DNA from 3 places in the Exiguobacterium sp. s28 genome. Region 2 is predicted to be linked to each of the others. Evidence: riboswitches for the same ligand, from Rfam matches in the RefSeq annotation. Region 2 holds a riboswitch; each other region holds the start of a gene.

Region 1 (7,445 bases), on a different contig from region 2:
GCGGCCTCGTTGTTCCGGGAGACGAATTTACTCGTCGTCAGCAGTATCGCCGCCGCACTCACCTTTTTTATTAAGCGGCTCATCATCCAGAAAGGTCGGCAAGACGCCTTCAAGTCGTTGATTGAACAATATGATGAGGCAAAAGAAGCCGTGTCGTTGTCACAAAGCGAGGCGCAAGCGATTGAGGTCTTCCTCAGTCAATGTGAACGACTCAACGAGTACGACGAAGGGTTCGTCGAGTTCAAACTGTTCGACCGTACGCTTTACTTTGATTTGAAGACGCGTCAGCCGATTGACCGTCACATCGTGTTCGATTTGCTCGATCACGCTTATCCGAACGAAGCCTCGGTCGAATATGAGATGCGCTTCGAATGGGACGCACCACTGTCGAACGAATTTGACGACGACTATCATAGTTTCATCTCGGTTCGGTCCGAGGAGATCGAAGGGATTCGCACGTGGCTCGTCATGACGGGTGAACACGTCTATGGGTATCCCCCGACCATCCAACGTGAAATCGTCAAACTTCTCAAGTCGTTCAACCGGACGATCAGCCGTTGCCATGAGCGCGACCGTCTTTACACGGAAAGTCGGACCGACAGCTTGACGCTCCTCGCCAATGCACGCGCGTTTTACGAATACGGGATTCAACAAATCTCGGACGGTTCGATGTATCCGATTTCGGTCGCGATGCTCGACATCGACTTTTTCAAAAAAATCAACGATGTGCACGGACATCAAGTCGGGGACAGTGTGCTCCAAGAGTTTGGACGGCGGATTCGCCAGGCACTCCGCACCGAAGATTTTGCCGCCCGTTACGGCGGTGAAGAGTTCATCTTGCTATTGAACCGTTGCGATGTCGAACAGGCAATCGAAATCGCCGAACGAATCCGGCAACAAATCGAGAACAAACCGTTCCACGTCGACGGGATCGATATCCCCGTCACCGCTTCGATCGGTGTCGACACGATTCAGGCGTTCGGTGACAAACGCCTCGACAATACGATTCGTAACGCTGACCGGGCCCTCTACGTCGGCGGGAAGTACGCCGGACGCAACCGCGTCGCCCATTACAATTTCTTAACGACCTGACTCACCCCCACGTTCACCGCGTGGGGGTTTGCTATTGACAAGCGGATTTGAAACAAGTACGTTAGGGAACGTGTCTTATAATTAAATATCACAACTTTTTTATCAAGAGAGACTGAGGGACTGGCCCAGTGACGTCTCGGCAGCGGGTAACCTGTGCCAAATCCAGCGAGCAGTCTGCTCGAAAGATGAAAAAAGTGTTTTCTTGTAGAGAGAGCCTTTTTTCAGAAGGCTCTCTTTTTATTTTATGAATGAGGTGAATCGATTGGAACAACCGACAGCTAACAAATGGGCACTATTGCCTTTGCTCGTCTTCCTCGTCTTCTTTATCGGGGCAGGCATCTACTATAACGACTTTTATAAATTCCCGGTCCTGATCGCGGCGTTGATCGCGGTCATCGTCGCGGCGTTGATGACGAAAGGCAGCGTCACTCAGACGGTCGAGCGTGTCGCCCAAGGTGCGGGGAACCCCGGCATTTTAATCATGGTCTTCATCTTCTTGCTCGCCGGAGCGTTCTCGAGTGTCGCCGAAGCAATCGGCGCAATCGACGCGACCGTCAATGCGGCGCTGACATTTTTACCGTCCTCGCTTCTACTGAGCGGTTTATTCGTCATCGCGGCATTCATCTCGATGGCGATGGGAACGTCGACGGGCACGATTGCCGCCCTCGCCCCGATCGCGCTCGGTATCCACGAAGAAAGTGGCGTCAATATCGCCATCGCGGCGGCTGCCGTCGTCGGTGGTGCCATGTTCGGGGACAACTTGTCGTTCATCTCGGACACGACAATAGCTGCCGTCCGGACCCAGCGTACCAATATGCGTGACAAATTCCGAACCAACTTTTGGATTGTTCTCCCGGCCGCCCTTATCACAATCGTCCTCTTATCGGTGTTATCGAGCGGTGAATCGACCATCGAGCCGGCAGCGTTTGAATGGTATAAGCTGATTCCGTACCTTGCGGTCATCGTGCTCGCCTTGACGGGAATGAACGTCATCCTCGTCTTGCTCGGCGGCATCGCCCTGACCGGCATCATCGGTCTGTTGGACGGCAGTCTAGCCGTCACCACGTACGTCACCGCCATGGCGGACGGCATGATGGGCATGGCCGAGATTTCACTCCTGACATTGCTCATGGGTGGGCTCGTCGGACTCATCTCGCATAACGGCGGACTCACGTACTTGCGTGACGCGCTCACGTCCCGAATTAAAAGACGGGCCGGCGCGGAGTGGAGCATCGCCGGGCTCGTCAGTGCGACAAACGTCGCGACGGCGAACAACACGATTTCGATTCTCGTGGCTGGTCCGCTCGCCGCGAACATCGCCGACGATTATGACATCGAACGTAAAAAGTCAGCGAGTGTACTCGACATCTTCTCGTGTGGCGTCCAAGGCCTGTTGCCTTATGGGGCACAGCTTCTCATTGCGGCCGAACTGACGAACACAGCGTCACCGGCGCTCGTTCCGTATATGTTCTATCCGTTCTTGTTGTTCATTTGCGGAGGATTGGCCATCGCCTTCAACTTCCCGCGTTTCAAAAAACGCGCTTAACGAAAACGACCTTGTGAAGCAGTCGCTTCACAAGGTCGTTTGTCGTTTCGCTTCAAGTTCACGCTTCAGCTGCTCGTTCCGTTTTCTGAAGGCACGCCGTTTAAGCAGTTCTTCAAGTCCACGGCTGATGGCCCATAGGACAATCAGTAATAAGACGAGCATCGATAATCGGAACGGGCTTTGGATAAACTCTTCCCACTGGTCGCCAATGACAGAGAAAATCAAGACGACGAGCAACTTGCCGAACCCGGCCGCCATGATGAACGTACGGAGCGGCATTTGAATGAGCGCGAGTAAGTATGTGATCAAGCTGACCGGAATAAACGGGAGCGAGTACAGAAACCCGAGTGAGACCGGACTCATGTGCTTGATGCGTTCGAGCCAATAGACGCCTTGCTTATGTCTCTCGAGCCACCGCGTCATCGGCTTTCGGAACACGTAGCGAACAGCTACAAACACAAGAATTGTTCCGAGCAAACTCCCGATCCAAGACAGTAACGTCCCAAGCAAAAATCCATATGTCGCTGCGTTCGCCGAGATGATGAGGACGAGTGGGAGAAATGGAAAGATCGCCTCCAGGAACGGTGCCCCGAGTCCTGCCCAAGGTCCGCCCGGAAGTCCTTGTAGCCATTCAATCAAGTTTAAAATATATTGTTGGAGTGATGTCAGCATATCAGTTTCCACCTTCAACTTTCGTTATTCCTTTTTACCCGATTTCGCTCAGGAAGACGCATCCCCCTGCCCACCGCCGTAAAAAAATAAAAAGTATTTGCGAAATTCAGCTGTGATATCTATCATATAATATGGACTTGTGGTTGCAGGCAAGTCCGTTCGTCGAACGACACAACCCAACGTTCGTTTTCCTGCAAAAAACTGAACACAGGGGAGTAACACACATGGAAACAAAACCAATGCGGGTCTTGCTGTACTATAAGTACGTCAATATCGAAGACCCAGAAACGCTCACACAAGAGCACCTCAAGTATTGCAAGGATCTCGGCATCAAAGGACGCATCTTGATTTCTTCCGAAGGAATCAACGGGACGTGCTCTGGGACTTGGGAACAGACCGAGCAATACATGAACGACTTGAAAGCGAACCCGCTATTCAGCGACATCGAGTTCAAAATCGATGAAGTCGAAGAGCATGCGTTCTCGAAAATTTTTGTCCGTCATAAGAAAGAGCTTGTGACGTGGCGCTTTGATGGTGAGTTCGACGTGCCTAAACAGCACGGTGCATACCTCGAACCGGCAGAATGGAAAGAGATGATGAATCGCGACGATGTCGTCATCCTCGACGTTCGTAACAACTACGAGTACGATCTTGGTCACTTTAAAAACGCGATCAAAATCGATGTAGAGGCTTCTCGTTACATGCCAGATTGGCTCGAAGAGAACAAGGACCTCTACGAAGGGAAAACGTTACTCACGTACTGTACCGGAGGCGTCCGTTGCGAGAAATTTACCGCATATATGCGTGACCAAGGTCACGACAACATTTTCCACCTTAAAGGCGGCGTCGCCATGTACGGCAAAGACGAAGCCACGAAAGGCGAGGACTGGGAAGGTGAGCTTTACGTCTTTGACGAGCGCATCAACGTCCCGGTCAACACGGTCAACCCGTCCGTTGTTTCGGAGTGCATGCACTGCGGAACGAAGACGGTCCGCTACGTTAATTGTGCCAACCCGGTGTGTAATGCCCAACACTTCTGTTGTGAAGAGTGTGAACCAAAACAAATGCGTTCATGCTCGAAAGAGTGCCAGGAGCATCCACGCAACCGCTATATCATCGAGAATATCGCGGACAAACTTCAGGAGACTGAAGGCGTCGTCGGGTAACAAAAATCGACCGAGAAGCACTTCGAGCCTACGCTCGAGGTGCTTTTTTGACAGAAACTTTACGTCTAGCCGATGACAGAATCGGGTATAGTGTAGATACCATTGTCAGACAGGAAGTGAATCGATTGCTCTTTAACGAACCTTTACTCGCCGCCTTGCTCGCTTGGTTCATCGCACAAGCAGCTAAGCTCGTAACCGAACTCATTAAAACACGAGACTTTGAATTAGAAATCATGTTTGCCTCGGGTGGGATGCCAAGTTCCCACTCTTCGACCGTCGTCGCCTTAGCGACCGTCATCGGTCGAATCGAAGGGCTCGATTCCAGCATGTTCGCGCTCGCCTTGATTTTTGCGACAATCGTCATGTACGATGCGACCGGTGTGCGTCAGGCGGTCGGGTTCCAAGCCCGTTTGTTGAACGACTATTTCAAAGGCATCAAACATGAAACACCGATTTTAAATGAGTTGGTCGGTCACACCCCGTTCCAAGTCATCGTCGGTGCCCTGCTCGGTCTCGTCATCGGATTATTTTTCCCGATTTAAGCTGAATTTTAGAGGCATGTCGCCCCTTCTTCTCAAAACACTCCATCTTTTTGTGAACTTTCACAACAGAGACGGTATAGTGAGAGAGAGGAGGAATCGACATGCCTTTTTTGCAGAAATCTTATGAATCGCTCGATACGCTCGCCGAAGCAATCGGACAAGCGATTCGGGCCCCAATCACGATTGAAAATCGCCACCATCAGTTGCTCGCCTACAGCACCCACCCCGACTCGACCGACCCGGCCCGCATCGCGACCATCATCGGCCGTCGTGTGCCGGAAGCGGTCATCGAGGACTTATGGGAAAGTGGAATCCTGCAAGAAGTGATCGACCGAGACGAACCGGTCGTCATCCCAGCCCGGATGGCTGTCGGTTTAGGCGAACGTGCCGCTGTCGTTATCAAACAACAGGACGATGTGCTCGGTTATATTTGGAGCCTCGCCCGAACGACCCCGTTCTCGGAACAAGAGCTCACTGTGTTAAAAGAAGGTGCGAGCATCGCTAAAAAATTGCTCATGACCATCGCCATGCATGAGCGGCGCATCGATGCCGAGCTCGAGCGTTTCTTTTTAGAAGTGTTGGCCAGCCCCAATTTGTCGTCCGCTCATCGTGATCGTTTGAACGAACTCGCCCCGATCGCTGTCGCCAGCCGACTCACCATCATCGAGTGCAGCCAACCGATCACCCCACAGCTGGCGGAGCGATTGTTTTATGTTCTCGCGACCCAACAAGCGATCGAGGTCGTGTTGCACGCCATCGATGGTCAACAGCTCCTCGTCTGGCATTATATGAAATCGGAGTTGGCCGAGGAAGAGACGGCACTTTTGCAGTGGGCCAATCGCTTCGAGACACAGCTCCGAGAGAAATTCACGGAAGTCGATCCACGTTTAGGCGTCAGCCGTCGTTTCTTTGAGAGCGACATGCTGTATGCCGCGATGGAAGAAGCACGACAGGTCACGTCGCTTCGTCGGAAGTTCCCCTATGAGCTTGCCGCGACGCACACGTTCGAACAAATCGGGATTTATCAGCTCGTCCCAGATCTCGCTCGCCGAATCGGGCTTCGGCTCGAAACGCATCCGACCATCGAGCGTTTGCAGGCATATGATGTCGCCCATCATACCGAGCTCGTCACGACGCTCGAGTGGTATTTCTATTTTGATGGGAACGTCAAACGCGTCGCCGCCCATCTTCACATCCACCCGAACACCGTGCTCTATCGGATTCGCCGCATCGAGGAACTGACGAATATTACGCAAGTCTCACTGCCCGAACGAGCCGCTGTTTACCTCGCCATCAAGGCAGGCCAATACCGACAAGATGATTGATGCCCGCTTTGTGATTTTTCACAAAGTGGGCATTGTCATTTTTAGAATCCATGCTAAAGACAGCGTTTTCGGATGGGTCTATACTAGAGGTGTGAACAAATTGTGTCAGTAGAGAGAAAGGGGAACTTTACATGAAAATCGGGGTATTGAAAGAAATCAAAAACAATGAAAACCGCGTCGCCTTGACGCCGATGGGTGCAGCCGTATTAACTGAGCTTGGACACGAGGTTCTCGTCGAGACGGAAGCCGGTGTCGGGAGCGGCTTCACGAACATGGAGTATGTCGATGCAGGGGCGACAATCGTCGACACAGCCGCAGACGTTTGGGGAAACGTCGAATTAGCGTTGAAAGTAAAAGAACCGCAACCGTCTGAATATCGTTATTTCCGTCCGGACTTGACGCTCTTCACCTACTTGCACTTGGCAGCCGAACCAGAACTCACGAAAGCACTCGTCGATTCAGGCGTGACGGCGATCGCTTACGAGACGGTTGAGATCGACCGCACGTTGCCGCTCCTCACGCCGATGAGCGAAGTGGCTGGACGGATGGCCGCTCAAATCGGGGCCCAAATCCTTGAAAAACCGCACGGTGGAAAAGGGATTCTCTTGTCAGGCTTGCCTGGCGTACCACGTGCGAACGTCACCGTCATCGGGGGCGGTGTCGTCGGGATGAACGCAGCCCGCATCGCCATCGGCCTCGGTGCCAATGTCACAATCATGGACATCAGCCCAGCCCGTCTTCGCCAAATCGACGACCAATTCGGCAACACGATCAATACGCTCATCTCAAACAGCTACAATATCGCCAAACAAGTGGCGGACAGTGACCTCGTCATCGGTGCCGTCCTCATCCCAGGCGCGAAAGCACCGAAACTCGTCACAAAAGAAATGGTGCAACAGATGTCACCTGGGTCGGTCATCGTCGACGTCGCCATCGACCAAGGCGGGATTTGCGAGACGATCGACCATATTACGACGCATGACGCACCGACGTATGAGCGCTACGGCGTCCAACACTATGCCGTCGCCAACATGCCAGGTGCTGTCCCACGGACGTCGACGCTCGGTTTGACGAACGCGACGATGCCGTATATCGTCGAGTG
Region 2 (7,445 bases):
CTCGACGGCGTGGACCGTGTTCTTCTGGTCGGTCATGGTCGGGATCGCGGCATGGGGTTGGTTCTCTTCAAAACCGACAGCCGCTGCCAAACATTAAAAAATGGTCTCTCGCCTTTGGGCGAGAGACCATTTTTCATGCTGTCACGTCTTGTTTCTCGTAAATCGGCACCCATCCCTCGGTCGTCACAAAGATGCGGACGGCGACGACTTTGCGGTCGTCTTGGAGCGTGAAGTAGTGGCGTGTGTTCACCGGCACCGAGATGAGGTCACCCGGGTTAAGCTCGATGTTGAAGTAGCCGCGCTCGGCGTCATCGATGGCGAAGATGCCATGGCCACTGACGATGAAGCGGACCTCGTCATCTGTGTGATGATGTTCCTTTTGGAAGTTGACGAGCAGTTCGTCCAAGTTCGGCGTCGCATCCGACAACGAGATGACGTCTGCCGTCTCATAGCCACGGCGCTCCGACACGTCACGAATCTCGTCACGGAACGTCGACAAGATCGCTTGTTTGTCCTCGTCCGTCAACTGATAGTTCTCTTGCAGGTTTTCCGGGAGCTTTGTGATATCCCACTGCTCATATAAAATCCCGCGTGACTCTAAAAAGGCACTCACTTCAGTTTGATTGACGTAACGTTCTTCGGTTTGTTGGAAATAGACAGTTGCCATGGTTGGTTCCTCCTTATGAATGGACGCCTAGGGCGCGTAGTTTTAACGTATAGCTGAACAAGAACTCGTAAGCCTCTAAATAACGTTTGGCCGCGGCCGGGGTCTCGCCCCAGACGGTGATGCCGTGATTGCGGATGAGGACGGCGCCGGCGTTTGCCCGGATATGAGGGGCGAAGGCGGCTGCGAGCGTCGGGATGTCCGCATGGTTCTCGATAATCGGTACGCGGACGACCGCATCCTCGTCCCAGAAGCCGAGCGCCTTGATGATCTCTTGGCCGGTGAAGACGACTTCGCCGGTGGCGGCATGGAGCTCGGAGATGACATTATTGTCGACTGTATGGACGTGGAGCGAACACGTCGCGTCCGTCCGATTGAACACTTCGACGTGAAGTAGCGTCTCGGCGGATGGACGACCGTTTTGTTCGCCAATCAAGCGTCCGGCCGCATCGACGTGAACAAAGTCTTCCGGTGTTCGTTTTCGTTTATCGCGTCCGCTCGCCGTGACGAGAAATTCGAGCGGATCGTCGGAAACGCGAATCGCCAAATTCCCACTCGTTCCGGGGAACCAGTCGCGGGCGGCGAGTTCGTCTTTAATGTCGGCCAGTTCGAGCCAACGTGCGGCAAGGATCATACGGCAACCTCCTTCAAGTGATGGGTGATGTCGTCAAACGTCTCGAACGGGGCGTAACGGATGCCTGCGTCTTCGCAGAGCGTGATGAGTTGACCTCGGGCGTAGACAAAGTCGGCACGCTTCGCGACCTCGAAGTCGGTCACCGAGTCGCCGATGACGATCAAGCGATCGGCGGGATTGACAAGGCGGCGAGCGAGCGTCGGCTTGCAACAGCCGCAATCGTTCGTACATTGTTCATCGCAAGCGTGCGGCCAAGCGACGGTGACCGTCTCAGCGGAGAAGTCGGCGACGTTGCAGTAGATATGCTCGGGGGCGACATGCCCGTCCAAGACCGGTTGCACGAAGAAGTCCATCCCGCCGCTGACGACGTCAAACTTCCAGCCATGGACCCGAACTTCTTCTAAAAATGCCGGGAACCCTTGGCGGAGCGTGATGCGCTCCAACAAATAATCACGGTAAGCCGGGGCGGCCTCGCTCGGCAACAGTCGAAACATTTGACCGACCCCGGATCGGATGGAAATCCGTTGCTCGAGGACCGCGTCTTTCAACTCGACCCAAGCCGGCGGGGCGAACGCCTTCATCAACGCGATGATATTGTCTTCCGCCGTAATCGTCCCGTCAAAGTCGCAGAGGATATGGGCCGTCATCGTGACGCCCACGCCTTCAACGCGGTATCGAGCTCGTCCGTCTGCCCTTCGGTTTGACCGAGTACGTGAGCGATGGCTTGTCGGAACGCACGAGCCCCGGCGGCTGCACCGTCCGGATGACCGTGAATGCCACCGCCGGCGTTGATGACGACATCCGTCCCGAAGTCCCGAATGATATCGGCGACGAGTCCCGGATGAATCCCCGCGGACGGGACCGGCAAAATCGGCTTCGACCAATGTGGTTCGGCACTCTGGTCACGAATCACGAACGCCTCGTCGCGCGGTGTCGCAAGTGAGCCGTACGGTGACGGGAAGAGCGTCAAATCGCCCCCGGCGAGGCGAGGGAGTTTACCGAGCAAAAGCGAATGACTGATTGATCCGGTCAAGGCGCCGGCAAAGGCCGGATGTGCCAAGATCGGGACGTGGATATCCGGATCGTTCGCGAGTTCGCGCAGTGCGTCGAGACCGTACGTATAGACGTTGAACAGGAGCGCCGTCGCACCGGCCTCGATGAGACGGAGCGCCTGGTCACGCAGACCGAACACGGGGCCGCTCAGCGTGATGGCGTACAGGACGCGTTTCCCGGTCGCCTCGAAGTGGGCTTGAATGACGTCCGCTCCGATCCGGGCCCGTTCAAGCGACGGGGTGAGCGGGTTGTCGTATAAAATCTCGTCGTCTTTGACGATATCGATGCCACCGGCGAACTGATCGCGGAGTTGCTGCTCGAGAAACGCGAGGTCACGGCCGATGACGCCTTTGAAGATGCTCATGACGAGCGGGCGATCCTGAACGCCGAGCAACTCACGAATCCCGTCGACACCGAACTTGGCGCCTTTGAAATCAGAGGCGAGCGTCTCCGGCAACGTCAAATCGATTAATCGGACCGAATCATCGAGGGACAGTTTCCCGAACGTCGTCGTCAAGATGGATGAAAAGTCAGGGCTGACATTATGTAACGGATAGCGGATCGTGAAGCGGCTCGTCGTGTCCGTATGTGTGGTTGATACGACCTCACCTCGGAACGCCTGTAACTGCTCTTGCTCTAAGTGAGGCAAGTCCGTCCATGTGCCGACGGTCAGCTCGAGGGCGATCTTGTTGGCGACGGTCGCGACCGCGTCCGTCCGTTTGATTTCATATGTGGCAGTGATACTCATATGGTTCCTCCTTCCAGGCAAACAAAAATGACCCCATGCCGAGGCAAGAGGTCATCATAAAAAAAATGAACTCTTATCTCTCAGCTTACGCTGCAAGAATTAGCACCGTGCCATCTCTGGTCGGTTGCTGCGACATCATCGGGCTTGTCCCTCCGTCTGCTCTTGATAAGAATGTGATTTGAAGTTGTGAAATTTAATTGAATTTTTGCACAGAATCGTCACATCGTCAATTCCTTTTTTTCCAAAAAAAATATTTTGGAAAGTTGTTTCCATATATGCACAAAAAAAGACGAAGTTGCATCGGGAAATTGCCGTTGACAATCGTGACGTCGAGTCCGTAATATTCAGCACATAAGTTCACCGAATCGAATAAACCACTCTTATCGCGAGTTGGCAGAGGGAATTGGCCCGATGACGCCGCAGCAACCGACCACTAGGCACGGTGCTACATCCACCAGACGAATGTCTGACAGATGAGAGGAACAACCAGTTTGGCTGTGCCTCTTTCTCGCGGAGAAAGGGGCTTTTTTTATGGGCAACGTACAGGAAGGGGAAAACATTATGTCATATCAACCATTTACAGAACAGACCGTCGTCGAGCATGTGAAAACGTTGGGGTTAATCGAAGACGGAGGCATCACGCATTGCGAGGAGATCGGGGACGGCAATTTGAACCTCGTTTTCCGCATCCGACAAGGCGAAACGAGTCTCATCGTCAAACAAGCGCTCCCATATGCGAAAGTCGTCGGCGAAAGTTGGCCGCTCACACTTGAACGGGCGTGGATCGAGCAGTTGGCGTTGCGCGAATTCGCCAACGTCGTCCCTCGTTTCGTGCCAGTCGTGCTTGGCAGTGACCGCCCGCTCGCCTACACGATTTTAGAGGACCTGTCAGATTTTGAGATCGTTCGGACTGGCTATTTGGAAGGGAAAACGTATCCTGAACTTGCCCGCCATGTCGGTGAATTTTTAGGCGAGACGCTGTTCGCGACGTCGGATTACGCGGCCGGGCCGATCGCGAAGAAGCGGATTGAACGTGACTATTACAACCCGGAACTGTGTGACATCACCGAGAAACTCATCTTTACCGACCCGTTCAAAGACGCGGAGTCGAACAACATCGAGACGGCGCTGCGAGAAGATGTCGAACGCCTTTGGCAAGACCAAGCGCTCAAAGTCGAGGTGACGAAACTGAAAGTCGGCTTTGTCACGAAACATGAGGCACTCCTGCACGGAGACCTACATACGGGCAGCATCTTCGCGACTCAACAAGAGACGAAAATCATCGATCCAGAGTTCGCGTTTTACGGACCGTTCGGCTTCGACCTCGGCCAAATCATCGCCCATTTGACGCTGTCGACGTTCCATGACCCGCTCAAACGCTTCGAGCGTTTCACGGACGTCTTGACGGTGTGGGAGACGTTCGAGAAGACGTTTCGGGCCAATTTTGAACGCGCCGTCGAGCCGTTCAACACGATTGGTTTCGTCGACGAGTTGTTGCGGACGATTTTCAGCGACACGATCGGCTACGCCGGTTGCGAACTCATTCGCCGTGCCGTCGGACTGGCCGGTGTCGCCGATCTCGAGACGTTGCCGGAAGCGACGCGGCTCGAACGAAAACGTGACGCGCTCGCCCTCGGGACGGCGCTCATTAAAGAACGCCACAGCGTCGAATCGATTGACGACTTGGTGACACTCCTGTCGGGGGTGCGCGTATGACGGTTCAAAACATCCGTTTCCATTCACAGACAGACGAACTCATCGTATTGGATCAGACGTTGTTGCCGCATGAAGAGCGGTACGTGACGATTGAGACGCTCGAACAGGCCGAACATGCCATCGAGACGCTCCAAGTCCGCGGCGCCCCGGCCATCGCATACTTCGGGGCGTTCGTCCTCGCCAAAGAGGCGGGCCGGTTAGTCGACGATCCGGACTTTACGCGTCGGCTCGACCTCGTCGGACGCCGCTTGATCGCGACCCGGCCGACAGCGGTCAATCTGCAAAACGTGATCGAATCGCTCCTTGATTTAAATGTCGGGGACGACTTCGAGGCGATTGCCGAGGAAATCAAACGCCGCGCCATCGCTTTGTACGACCGGGACGTCGATACGTACCGGGCCATCGGCGAGCATGCACTGACGGTGTTGCCGGCCGGGGGGAACGTGTTGACGACCTGCAACGCCGGTGCCATCGCGACATCGCGTTACGGGACGGCGCTCGCCCCGTTTTACGTCGGAAAAGAACGCGGTGTATCCTTCAACGTCTTCGCCTGTGAGACGCGGCCGCTCCTGCAAGGGGCACGCCTCACCGTCTGGGAGCTCGACCGGGCCGATATCGACGTGACGCTCATCACCGACAATATGGCGGCTTGGACGATTCAGTCGAAACGAGTCGATGCCATCATCGTCGGAGCCGACCGCATCACACGGACGGGGCACGTCGCCAATAAAATCGGGACGTTGCAGCTCGCCGTCCTCGCCAAGCATTACGGCATTCCGTTCTACGTCGCTGCGCCGCATTCGACGTTCGATTTGACGGCGGATGACACGATTGAAATCGAGGAGCGGAACCCGTCAGAAGTCACACATATCGGTGGTCAACCGACGGCGCCCGTCGGCATCACCGTCTTCAATCCGGCGTTCGACGTCACGACGCCCGATCTCATCACCGGACTCATCACCGAGGCGGGTGTGTTCGAACCGACAGAGGCCGCCATCACACATCATGTAGGGGGAACGATTCATGTCTAAAAAACTCTTGATTTTGTTATTCACATTCGTCTTGGCGCTCGTCGGTTGCACGAACGAGCAAGCGGCCCCATCGAAGCCGGCCGAGAAGACGGCAGAGACGAAACCCGTCTCGGTCTCGAACGGGACGTTGCCAAAAGATATCGATGTCGCCCTCATCATGCAGATGTCGATCGGGACGTTCTCGTCGCAGTATATCAATGGGGTGACGGAACAAGTCGAATCGTTCGGCGGCAACGTGAAAGTGTACAACGCCGACAACGATCTGTCGAAGATGGCGAGTTACGTCGACACGGCGACGACGCAAGGCGTCGATGTCATCTTGATTGACCATGGCCGCGCCGATGCATTGAAAGAACCGGTCCAACGCGCACTCGACAAAGGCATCAAAGTCGTCGCGTTCGACAATGATTTGACGAACGACGGGGTGACGGTCATCGACCAGGACGACTATTCGCTCGCTTGGCGTTCGCTCAAGGCACTGGCCGAAGATTTGGACGGCGAAGGCAAAATCGTCACGATTTGGGTCGGTGGCTTCACACCGATGGAACGACGCCACACGATTTATGATGCGTTCTTGAAACGCTACCCAGGCATCACGGAAGTCGCCAAGTTCGGTTCGGCGACGAACAATACGGCGCTCGACACACAGAGCCAGATGGAAGCGATCTTGAAGAAGTATCCGGAAGGCGAGATTGATGCCGTATTCGCGATGTGGGACGAGTTCGCCAAAGGGGCGAGCCGTGCCATCAAACAGGCCGGACGCGATGAAATCGCCGTCTATGGCATCGATTTGAGTGACGAAGACCTTCAACTCATGCAAGAGGACGGCAGCCCGTGGAAAGTGACGGCGGCGACGGATCCGGCTGAAATCGGACGGATCCAAGTCCGTTACGCGTATCAAAAACTGGCGGGTGAAGAGACGCCGTCGATTCATTCGGTCGATCCGTATCTCGTCGACCGTGACGTCTTGCCGGACGAAAAAGTGACGATGGACGACCTCGGCCAATACGTCCCGAACTGGGGCGCGTCAGACGCGGCCTGGTCGGACTGGATGAAAGGGACGGACTGATGTTACGGCTGGAACGCGTCACGAAACGTTATGGCGACGTCACCGTGCTCGACGATGTCAACTTCACGCTCCGACGTGGCGAGATTCATGGCTTGCTTGGATTGAACGGGGCCGGAAAGAGCACGCTCGTGAAGCTGTTGAGTGGCGCCATCACCCCCACATCCGGGACGATCGAGCTCGATGAGACACCGGTCACATTCACACCGGCCGAGGCGATACGCCGTGGGATCATCACGGTGTCGCAAGAAGTCGATGACGCCCTCTATCTCGATTTACCGATTTATGAAAACGTCGTGCCGTGGCAGGCGGTCGAACGGATTCGTCCTCGTGAGCTAAAACAGCGAGCGGCCACCTACTTGGAGCGCGTCGGACTGGATCTTGATGTGACCGAACCGGTCGGACGATTCCCGCTCAGCGTCAAGCAACGTGTCTTGATTGCCCGGGCGCTCGCGAGTGATGCGGCTTACCTCTTGCTCGACGAACCGACGGCCGCACTGTCGACAGATGATGCGACGTCACTGCTCAAATTA
Region 3 (7,445 bases), on a different contig from region 2:
CGACACGGACGCTCATCTTAGAAGACGTCGAAGTCCCAGTCGACAACCTCCTCGGAGAAATCGGCAAAGGCCATGTCATCGCCTTCAACATCTTGAACGTCGGTCGTTACAAACTCGCCGTCGGTGCGGTCGGTTCGTCGAAACGTGCGTTCGATCTTTCGGTCCAGTACGCGAACGAACGTAAACAGTTCAAGACGCCGATCAGCCAGTTCCCGCTCATCCAAGAGAAACTCGCGACGATGGCCGCGAACATCTATGCGATGGAGAGCTCGGTCTACCGGACGGGCGGTCTGTTCCAAGACAGTCTCGACGCCCTCGGCGACGAAAACATGCGCGACGGCTCGAAAGTCGCCCAAGCGATCGCTGAATATGCGATTGAATGTTCGTTGAACAAAGTGTTCGCCTCGGAGACGTTCGACTACGTCGTCGACGAAGCGGTCCAAATCCACGGCGGCTACGGCTTCATGACCGAATATGAAGTCGAGAACTTGTACCGTGACTCACGCATCAACCGCATCTTCGAAGGAACGAACGAGATCAACCGCTTGATCGTGCCGGGCACGCTCCTCAAGAAAGCGATGAAAGGCGACTTACCACTCCTCGCCGAGGCACAGAAACTCCAAAAAGAGCTCATGAGCTACATGCCGCAAGAGCTCGACGGCTCACCGCTCGCACGCGAGAAGATGCTTCTGTCGAACATGAAGAAAATCAACTTGATGATCGCCGGAACGGCCGTCCAGAAATATCAGCAAGACCTTCAGAACGAGCAAGAGATTCTCGCGAAGATCGCCGACATCATCAGCGCCATCTATGCGCTTGAAGCGGCCATCGCGCGGACGGATAAAGCCATCGCCCGCACAGGCGTTGAGAAGAACGGACAGAAAGTCCGCTATACCGAAATCTTCGCCGAGCAAGTGTTCAAGCAAGTCGAACTCATGGCGAAAGAAGTCTTGTACGCGGCCGCATCGGGCGACGAGCAGCGCATGCTCTTATCGGCGATGAAGAAGTTCAGCCGTTATCAGCCAATCAACGTCATCGGCACGAAACGCGAAGTCGCAGCGAGCCTCATCAAAGCGAACAAGTTTATCGTGTAAGCAAGCGAGAGAAAGGGTGGACCGGACGCGGTCGGCCCTTTCTTTTTGCCTTGCCGACACCGTACAATGGACGGAAGGAGGCGAAGTAGATGAGACGTAAGGCATTGTTAGAACGGATGGATGCGATTGGCCGCTCAGTCGCAGAGCATGATGGCACACTCATGCTCCTCGCGCTCGGTTCGATCGGGCTCGAGACGGACCGGCTCGATGACTATTCGGACCTCGATTTCTTTTTAATTGTCGAGGACGGACATAAGGCCCGCTTTATCGACAATTTGGATTGGCTCGCCGTTGAACCGCTGGTGTATCAGTTTCAAAATACGAAAGACGGGCACAAGATCATGTATGAGGACGGCATTTATGGTGAGTTTGCCGTGTTTGAAGTCGTTGAGATGCCTGGCATCGCCTACACGCCAGGCCGTGTCGTCTGGGAGCGGGACGAGGCTCTCCACGCCTTCGCGACGCCTAACGTCGTCACAGACGTCCCTGACGCCACGTATTGCTATGAAGAGGCGCTGACGAACCTATACGTCGGATTGCTCCGGGAGCGACGTGGCGAGCGACTTGCGGGCTTTGAACTCATTCAAGTCGCGGCGATCAATAACGTGCTGAAGGCACATGGAGAGATGAGTGATCCGTTCAATCCGACGCGACGCGTCGAGACGAAGCATCCTGACGTGACTAGGCTCCTTGAGCAAGGGGTATTAGGCTATGGGCGTTCCGTCGAGGCGGCAGCTGCGATTCTCGGTTATATCGAGGCGCGTCATCCGGTGAACGCGTCGTTGAAGCGAGAGATTGAGCGTTTGCTTGAAGCGTGAATGGTCGGTTCGGAATGTGCTACATTTATAGAAGAGGTGATGAACATGGTGACACTATATGGCTATCCGCCATGCAGTACGTGTAAAAAAGCAGAGAAGTGGCTGAAAGAGAACGACGTCGAGTATACATACGTCCATATCGTCGAGGCGACACCGTCGAAAGATGAACTGGCCGAACTATGGAAACAGTCGGGTCTCCCGCTCAAAAAATTCTTCAATACGAGCGGCCAAGTATATCGAAACGAAGGCATCAAAGATCAACTGCCAAATCTATCAGAAGACGAACAACTCGAGCTTCTCGCGAGCAATGGTATGCTTTTAAAGCGTCCAATCGTGACAGATGGTCAAAAATCAACTGTCGGATTTTCAGAAAAGTCGTTTACAGACGTTTGGGGCGAAGTGCTATAATACTCGTGTGAGTCTAATTCATTTGAGGGGGAAGTTAAGATGAGCAAAGTACCTGCCAATCTACGTTATTCAAAAGAGCACGAATGGGTTGAAGTGAACGGAAGCGTGGCCCGCATCGGGATCACGGATTTCGCACAAAGCGAACTAGGGGATATCGTCTTTGTAGAACTTCCTGAAGTCGGCGGCACGATTTTACTCGATGAGCCGTTCGGTTCGGTCGAGTCGGTCAAAACCGTTTCAGAATTGTACGCTCCAATCTCTGGAAAAATCACAGCGGTGAACGAATCACTCGCCGATTCACCAGAACTCGTCAACGAGGCACCGTTCGAAGGCGCTTGGATGATCGAAGTCGAGTTGAACGACGCGTCAGACGTCGACAAACTCATGTCAGCCGAAGAATACGAAGCGATGATTCAAGGCTAAACAAAACCCGGTTTCTCTTCACGAGAAGCCGGGCTTTTTTGTTCATTCAAAATCGAGGCGGTAGTGATCAGGCTGGATGAGCGACGTCCGGTTGAACAGGCGGTAGAAGATGATTCCGAGCGTTATCGGGATGAGTCCGAATAAGACGATGACGAGCATGACGTTCCAGAGCGCGAAGCCTCCCGGCATCAAATGCAAGGCGTTGATTGGCCCGATGAGGCCGGAGACGCCGAAACCGGCACTGATCGGCGTCCCTTCGATCCGAAGGATGCCTGCGAGCGCTCCGAGGATGGCCGCATTGGCGAGTACGGGCAACATCATGATCGGACGACGGACGAAGTTCGCCATTTGAATCTTCGGTGACCCGAGGAAGTGGGCGATCGACGTTCCGGTCGCGTTCATCTGCCAGCCGGCGATGGCGAGACCGAAGCCGGCGGCGACGACCCCTAGGTTGGCGGCCCCGGCCGCGACACCAGACAGGCTGATCGCTGTGGCGATGCCGACCGTCGAGATTGGCGAGACGATGATGAGCGAGAACGCCATGGCGATCAACATGCCCATCACGATCGGCTGTAGTTCCGTCATCGTCATAATGATCGTCCCGACGTATGTCGTGATTTGTGAGATGTAAGTGAGCAGGAACGCCCCGATCCCTCCGGCGACGACGATGACCGTCATCGGTAAGACGAGTACCGTGTATGTCTTCAAGCGTGGCGACAACTGCATGACGAGGAACGTCGCGAGAGCGGCCGTCACACCGGCCGTGATGACGTCACCGATTCCAGCCATGAGGAACGCCCCTTCCTCGATGCGGATGGCGCCGCTCCCGACTTGGGTCGCGATGCCGATCGTACCGGCCTCGAGAGCCGAGCGTCCGAACTGCATGGCGACAGCGACACCGATGATGACCGGTAAGAGACGCATTGCAATTGTCGTCGCATCTAAGATGAACTGCAGTGACGGAACATAAGGTAAGATGGCTTTCGTTAATTCACCGAGCAAGGCGCTCGGGATGAGGGCGATGAGGATGGCAAGACTGAGGCCGTTCAAGACGTTCATCAAAAACTGTTTTCCGGTAAGCTTCTCTTCCGTCATTGGGGATTCACCTGTCCTTTTCTACTGGTATGCTGTTATGTACAAAAGCAATAAAGTTAATGACCATACTATGCCTCTTTCTAGCGAGCGTCAATAAGAAATGTTGAAATGTTCAGAATTTTCCATTTGAGCACAACTTTTGAACCGACCGGCCCGGATTCATATACTTAGAAAAGAGGTGAGAACAATGATGACAGACGGATTCTTATATATATACGCCCCGATGTGCGGTACATGCGCCGTGGCCGAGCGGATGCTCTCGGTCGTCGAGGCCGTCGACCCCGAACTCCAGATTGAAAAGCGCGATGCCAACTTTATCCCGAACGAGCTCGAGGCGTATCAAGTCATGAGCGTCCCGGCGCTATTGAAGCTGGAAAATGGCCAAGTTCGCGATCGTTTGTATGCGTTTCAAAACGTCCAGCACGTCCTATCTTTCGTCAAATGAGATAGGATGATTAGAATAATCTGAAAATTTTAAATAATCAGTTGACACAGAAAGTTCACGAATGATATATTCATTACAACATCTTACTTGAACACAACATAGGACGAGATTTTCCCGTCAGCAAGACGTTTTCGAACAACCGTTGCATGAGCTTACGCGATTTCAGGTGGACCTTCCCTTCGATTGTCCCCCAAAAAAATCAAGCGTCGGGGCACCGGTCGCGTAATTGCATGGTCCGTTCGAAGACCGAGTGATGGTCGGGTAAAAATCCCCCATATAAGGATGAATGCTCTGATCGGGCAAAAGAGGTTCATCTATGGGTTGTCCTTCAGTGACTCAAGGTGCTACGTTCTGTGTCATCCTCGGATGGCACCTTTTTTTAATTTGTCTGAAAAAAATAGTTTGACATGAAAATAATGTGTCGCTATGATAAAGCTAATCAAATACGCAACCACTCTTATCAAGAGAGGCTGAGGGACTGGCCCTATGACGCCCAGCAACCGCGGAGCAATCCGAAATGGTGCTAATTCCAGCAAGGTGTAAACCTTGGAAGATGAGAGCAATCGTTGTCCGTACCGATAAAGTACGCACGTTTGCTCAAACGTGCGTACTTTTTTTGTTGTCAGGAGGGAAATGGATTGATTCAACTACGCAATGTGGCCAAATGGTTCGATACGAAAAACGGTCGGGTCCAGGCGGTCGATGATGTGTCGCTTACCATCGAAAGCGGCGAAATTTTTGGAATAATCGGATATTCAGGGGCGGGGAAGTCGACGCTCATCCGCTTGCTCAACCGACTCGAGGCACCGTCTAGCGGTGAAATCGTGGTCGCCGGCAGCGAGCTGACGAAGCTCACGCCGAAGGAACTACGCGGGGTACGTAAAAACGTCTCGATGGTGTTCCAACACTTCAACCTATTATGGTCACGCACGGTCGCTGAGAACATCAGCTTCCCGCTCGAGCTCATCGGGGTACCGGCCAGCGAACGCAAACGCCGCGTCCAAGAACTTGTCGAACTCGTCGGCTTAGGCGGACGGGAAGACAGCTATCCGTCGCAACTATCGGGCGGTCAAAAGCAGCGAGTCGGGATAGCCCGTGCGCTCGCTACGAATCCAGAAGTGCTCCTCTGCGATGAAGCGACGAGCGCACTCGACCCGAAGACGACCGATTCGATTCTCGAACTGCTCGTCAGCATCAATAAAAAGCTGGGATTGACGATCGTCCTCATCACCCATGAGATGCACGTCATCCAAAAGATTTGCCACCGCGTCGCCGTCATGGAGGCCGGGAAGGTCGTCGAGACCGGACAAGTCGCCGAGGTGTTCCAACATCCGGAACAGCCGATCACGAAAGAGTTCGTCAAACAGATCGGCGCGGTCGAAGACATGTCGCTCACGTTCGAGCACTTGAAAGCGCGTTATCCGAGCGGTCAAATTGTCAAGCTCAAATTCTTGAACGAGACGGCCGAGCAACCGATTCTGTCAGAAGTGTTGAAGCAACATGACATCGGCTTCAACATCATCGGCGGGAACGTGACGCAGTCACAAGTCGGTGCCCTCGGGACATTATTCATCCAATTGATCGGAGAGCCGGCTGAAGTCGAGCGGGCCATCGCCTCAATCCGGTCGCAGGCAGTGGAAGTGGAGGTAGAAAGCGATGTTTCCTAATGTAGATTGGCAAGTCATGCTCGAGCAAACGTGGGAGACGCTCTATATGACGCTCGTCGCCGGAGCCGCGACGTTCGTCATCGGTCTCGCCCTCGGGATGCTCTTATACGTCACGAACGAACCGCTCATGATGAAAAACCGTCCGATTTACACGGTCATCAGCGCAATCGTCAACGTGTTCCGGTCGATTCCGTTCATCATTTTGATCATCTTGCTCATCCCGTTCACGTTACTCGTCGTCGGGACGATGCTCGGGTCGACGGCAGCGTTGCCGGCGCTCATTATCGGTGCGGCTCCGTTCTATGCGCGGATGGTCGAGCTCGCCCTTCGCGAAGTCGACCGCGGCGTCATCGAGGCGGCTGAATCGATGGGTGCGACAAAATGGCAAATCGTCTATAAAGTGTTGTTCCCAGAAGCATTGCCGGCCATCGTGTCAGGCATCACGGTCACGATCGTCGCAATCGTCGGTTATACGGCGATGGCAGGGGTCGTCGGGGGCGGGGGACTCGGGAACTTGGCGTTCCTCGAAGGGTTCCAGCGTTCACAGAGTGACGTCACGTTCGTCGCGACCGTCTTAATCTTGGTTATCGTCTTCGTCATCCAGTTCATCGGCGATCGACTCGTATCAGTAATTGACAAGCGTTCCGCTTGATCTAAATAGAAAATTTGGAGGGGTTTTATAATGAAATCATGGAAAACAGTACTCGGATTGACAGCAGCTTCAGCACTCACGATTCTCGCAGCTTGCGGCGGAGATTCAGAATCAGGTTCGGGCGATGACAAGACGCTCGTCGTCGGTGCGTCAAACGTCCCGCACGCTGAGATTTTAGAGCACATTCAAGACGACTACGAAGAGAAGGGCTATACGCTCGAAATCAAGAAGTTCCAAGACTACGTCCTCCCGAACAAAACGCTCGCGGACGGCGAACTCGACGCGAACTACTTCCAACACGAGCCGTACCTCGAGTCGCAAATGGCTGAGAACAAAGACTACAAATTCGCATCAGCCGGCGGCGTCCACATCGAGCCGATCGGTGTCTACTCACAAGACTACAAATCACTCGATGAGCTGCCAGAAGGCGCTGAAATCATCATGAGTTCGTCAGTCGCTGACCACGGACGAATCCTCACGATGCTCCAATCAGAAGGCTTACTCACGCTCGCAGAAGGCAAGACGACGGACGCGACGGTTTCAGACATCGTCGACAATCCGAAAAACTTGGAGTTCAAGACGGACGTTGAAGCGGCACTTCTCCCGCAAGCGTTCAACAACGGTGAAGGGGACGCGGTCCTCATCAACACGAACTACGCGATCGATGCCGGCCTCAACCCGCTCGAAGACGCGATCGCCCTCGAAGGCGAAGACTCACCTTACGTCAACTTGATCGTCACACGTGAAGGCGACGAAGACGACGAGCGCGTCAAGGCACTCCTTGAAGTCCTCACGTCAGAAGAGACACAACAGTGGATCTTGGACGAATACAAAGGTGCAGTC

What was found. A riboswitch is a leader RNA that binds a small molecule or an ion and turns the genes downstream of it on or off. The one in region 2 is predicted to bind S-adenosylmethionine.
Region 1: it holds a riboswitch for S-adenosylmethionine, as region 2 does, so the genes downstream of both, KNP78_RS06760 (Na+/H+ antiporter NhaC family protein) here and KNP78_RS05125 (2,3-diketo-5-methylthiopentyl-1-phosphate enolase) in region 2, are expected to answer to the same signal.
Region 3: it holds a riboswitch for S-adenosylmethionine, as region 2 does, so the genes downstream of both, KNP78_RS01885 (methionine ABC transporter ATP-binding protein) here and KNP78_RS05125 (2,3-diketo-5-methylthiopentyl-1-phosphate enolase) in region 2, are expected to answer to the same signal.

Annotation. Positions count from the first base shown of each region.
Region 1 is NZ_JACSLL010000004.1:161,977-169,421, reverse strand. It holds gene KNP78_RS06765 (GGDEF domain-containing protein) at 1-1,092, shown strand, start outside; SAM riboswitch class I at 1,189-1,284, shown strand; gene KNP78_RS06760 (Na+/H+ antiporter NhaC family protein) at 1,337-2,638, shown strand; gene KNP78_RS06755 (TVP38/TMEM64 family protein) at 2,666-3,310, opposite strand; gene trhO (oxygen-dependent tRNA uridine(34) hydroxylase TrhO) at 3,535-4,476, shown strand; gene KNP78_RS06745 (divergent PAP2 family protein) at 4,593-5,018, shown strand; gene KNP78_RS06740 (PucR family transcriptional regulator) at 5,120-6,343, shown strand; gene ald (alanine dehydrogenase) at 6,475-7,445, shown strand, end outside.
Region 2 is NZ_JACSLL010000003.1:136,502-143,946, reverse strand. It holds gene KNP78_RS05145 (TerC family protein) at 1-97, shown strand, start outside; gene KNP78_RS05140 (1,2-dihydroxy-3-keto-5-methylthiopentene dioxygenase) at 134-667, opposite strand; gene KNP78_RS05135 (methylthioribulose 1-phosphate dehydratase) at 681-1,298, opposite strand; gene KNP78_RS05130 (2-hydroxy-3-keto-5-methylthiopentenyl-1-phosphate phosphatase) at 1,295-1,945, opposite strand; gene KNP78_RS05125 (2,3-diketo-5-methylthiopentyl-1-phosphate enolase) at 1,942-3,099, opposite strand; SAM riboswitch class I at 3,170-3,271, opposite strand; SAM riboswitch class I at 3,477-3,579, shown strand; gene mtnK (S-methyl-5-thioribose kinase) at 3,661-4,815, shown strand; gene mtnA (S-methyl-5-thioribose-1-phosphate isomerase) at 4,812-5,846, shown strand; gene KNP78_RS05110 (sugar ABC transporter substrate-binding protein) at 5,839-6,915, shown strand; gene KNP78_RS05105 (sugar ABC transporter ATP-binding protein) at 6,915-7,445, shown strand, end outside.
Region 3 is NZ_JACSLL010000001.1:367,192-374,636, reverse strand. It holds gene KNP78_RS01915 (acyl-CoA dehydrogenase family protein) at 1-1,094, shown strand, start outside; gene KNP78_RS01910 (hypothetical protein) at 1,184-1,912, shown strand; gene KNP78_RS01905 (arsenate reductase family protein) at 1,958-2,320, shown strand; gene gcvH (glycine cleavage system protein GcvH) at 2,360-2,743, shown strand; gene KNP78_RS01895 (PTS sugar transporter subunit IIC) at 2,786-3,838, opposite strand; gene KNP78_RS01890 (thioredoxin family protein) at 4,026-4,283, shown strand; SAM riboswitch class I at 4,738-4,843, shown strand; gene KNP78_RS01885 (methionine ABC transporter ATP-binding protein) at 4,922-5,950, shown strand; gene KNP78_RS01880 (methionine ABC transporter permease) at 5,940-6,602, shown strand; gene KNP78_RS01875 (MetQ/NlpA family ABC transporter substrate-binding protein) at 6,633-7,445, shown strand, end outside.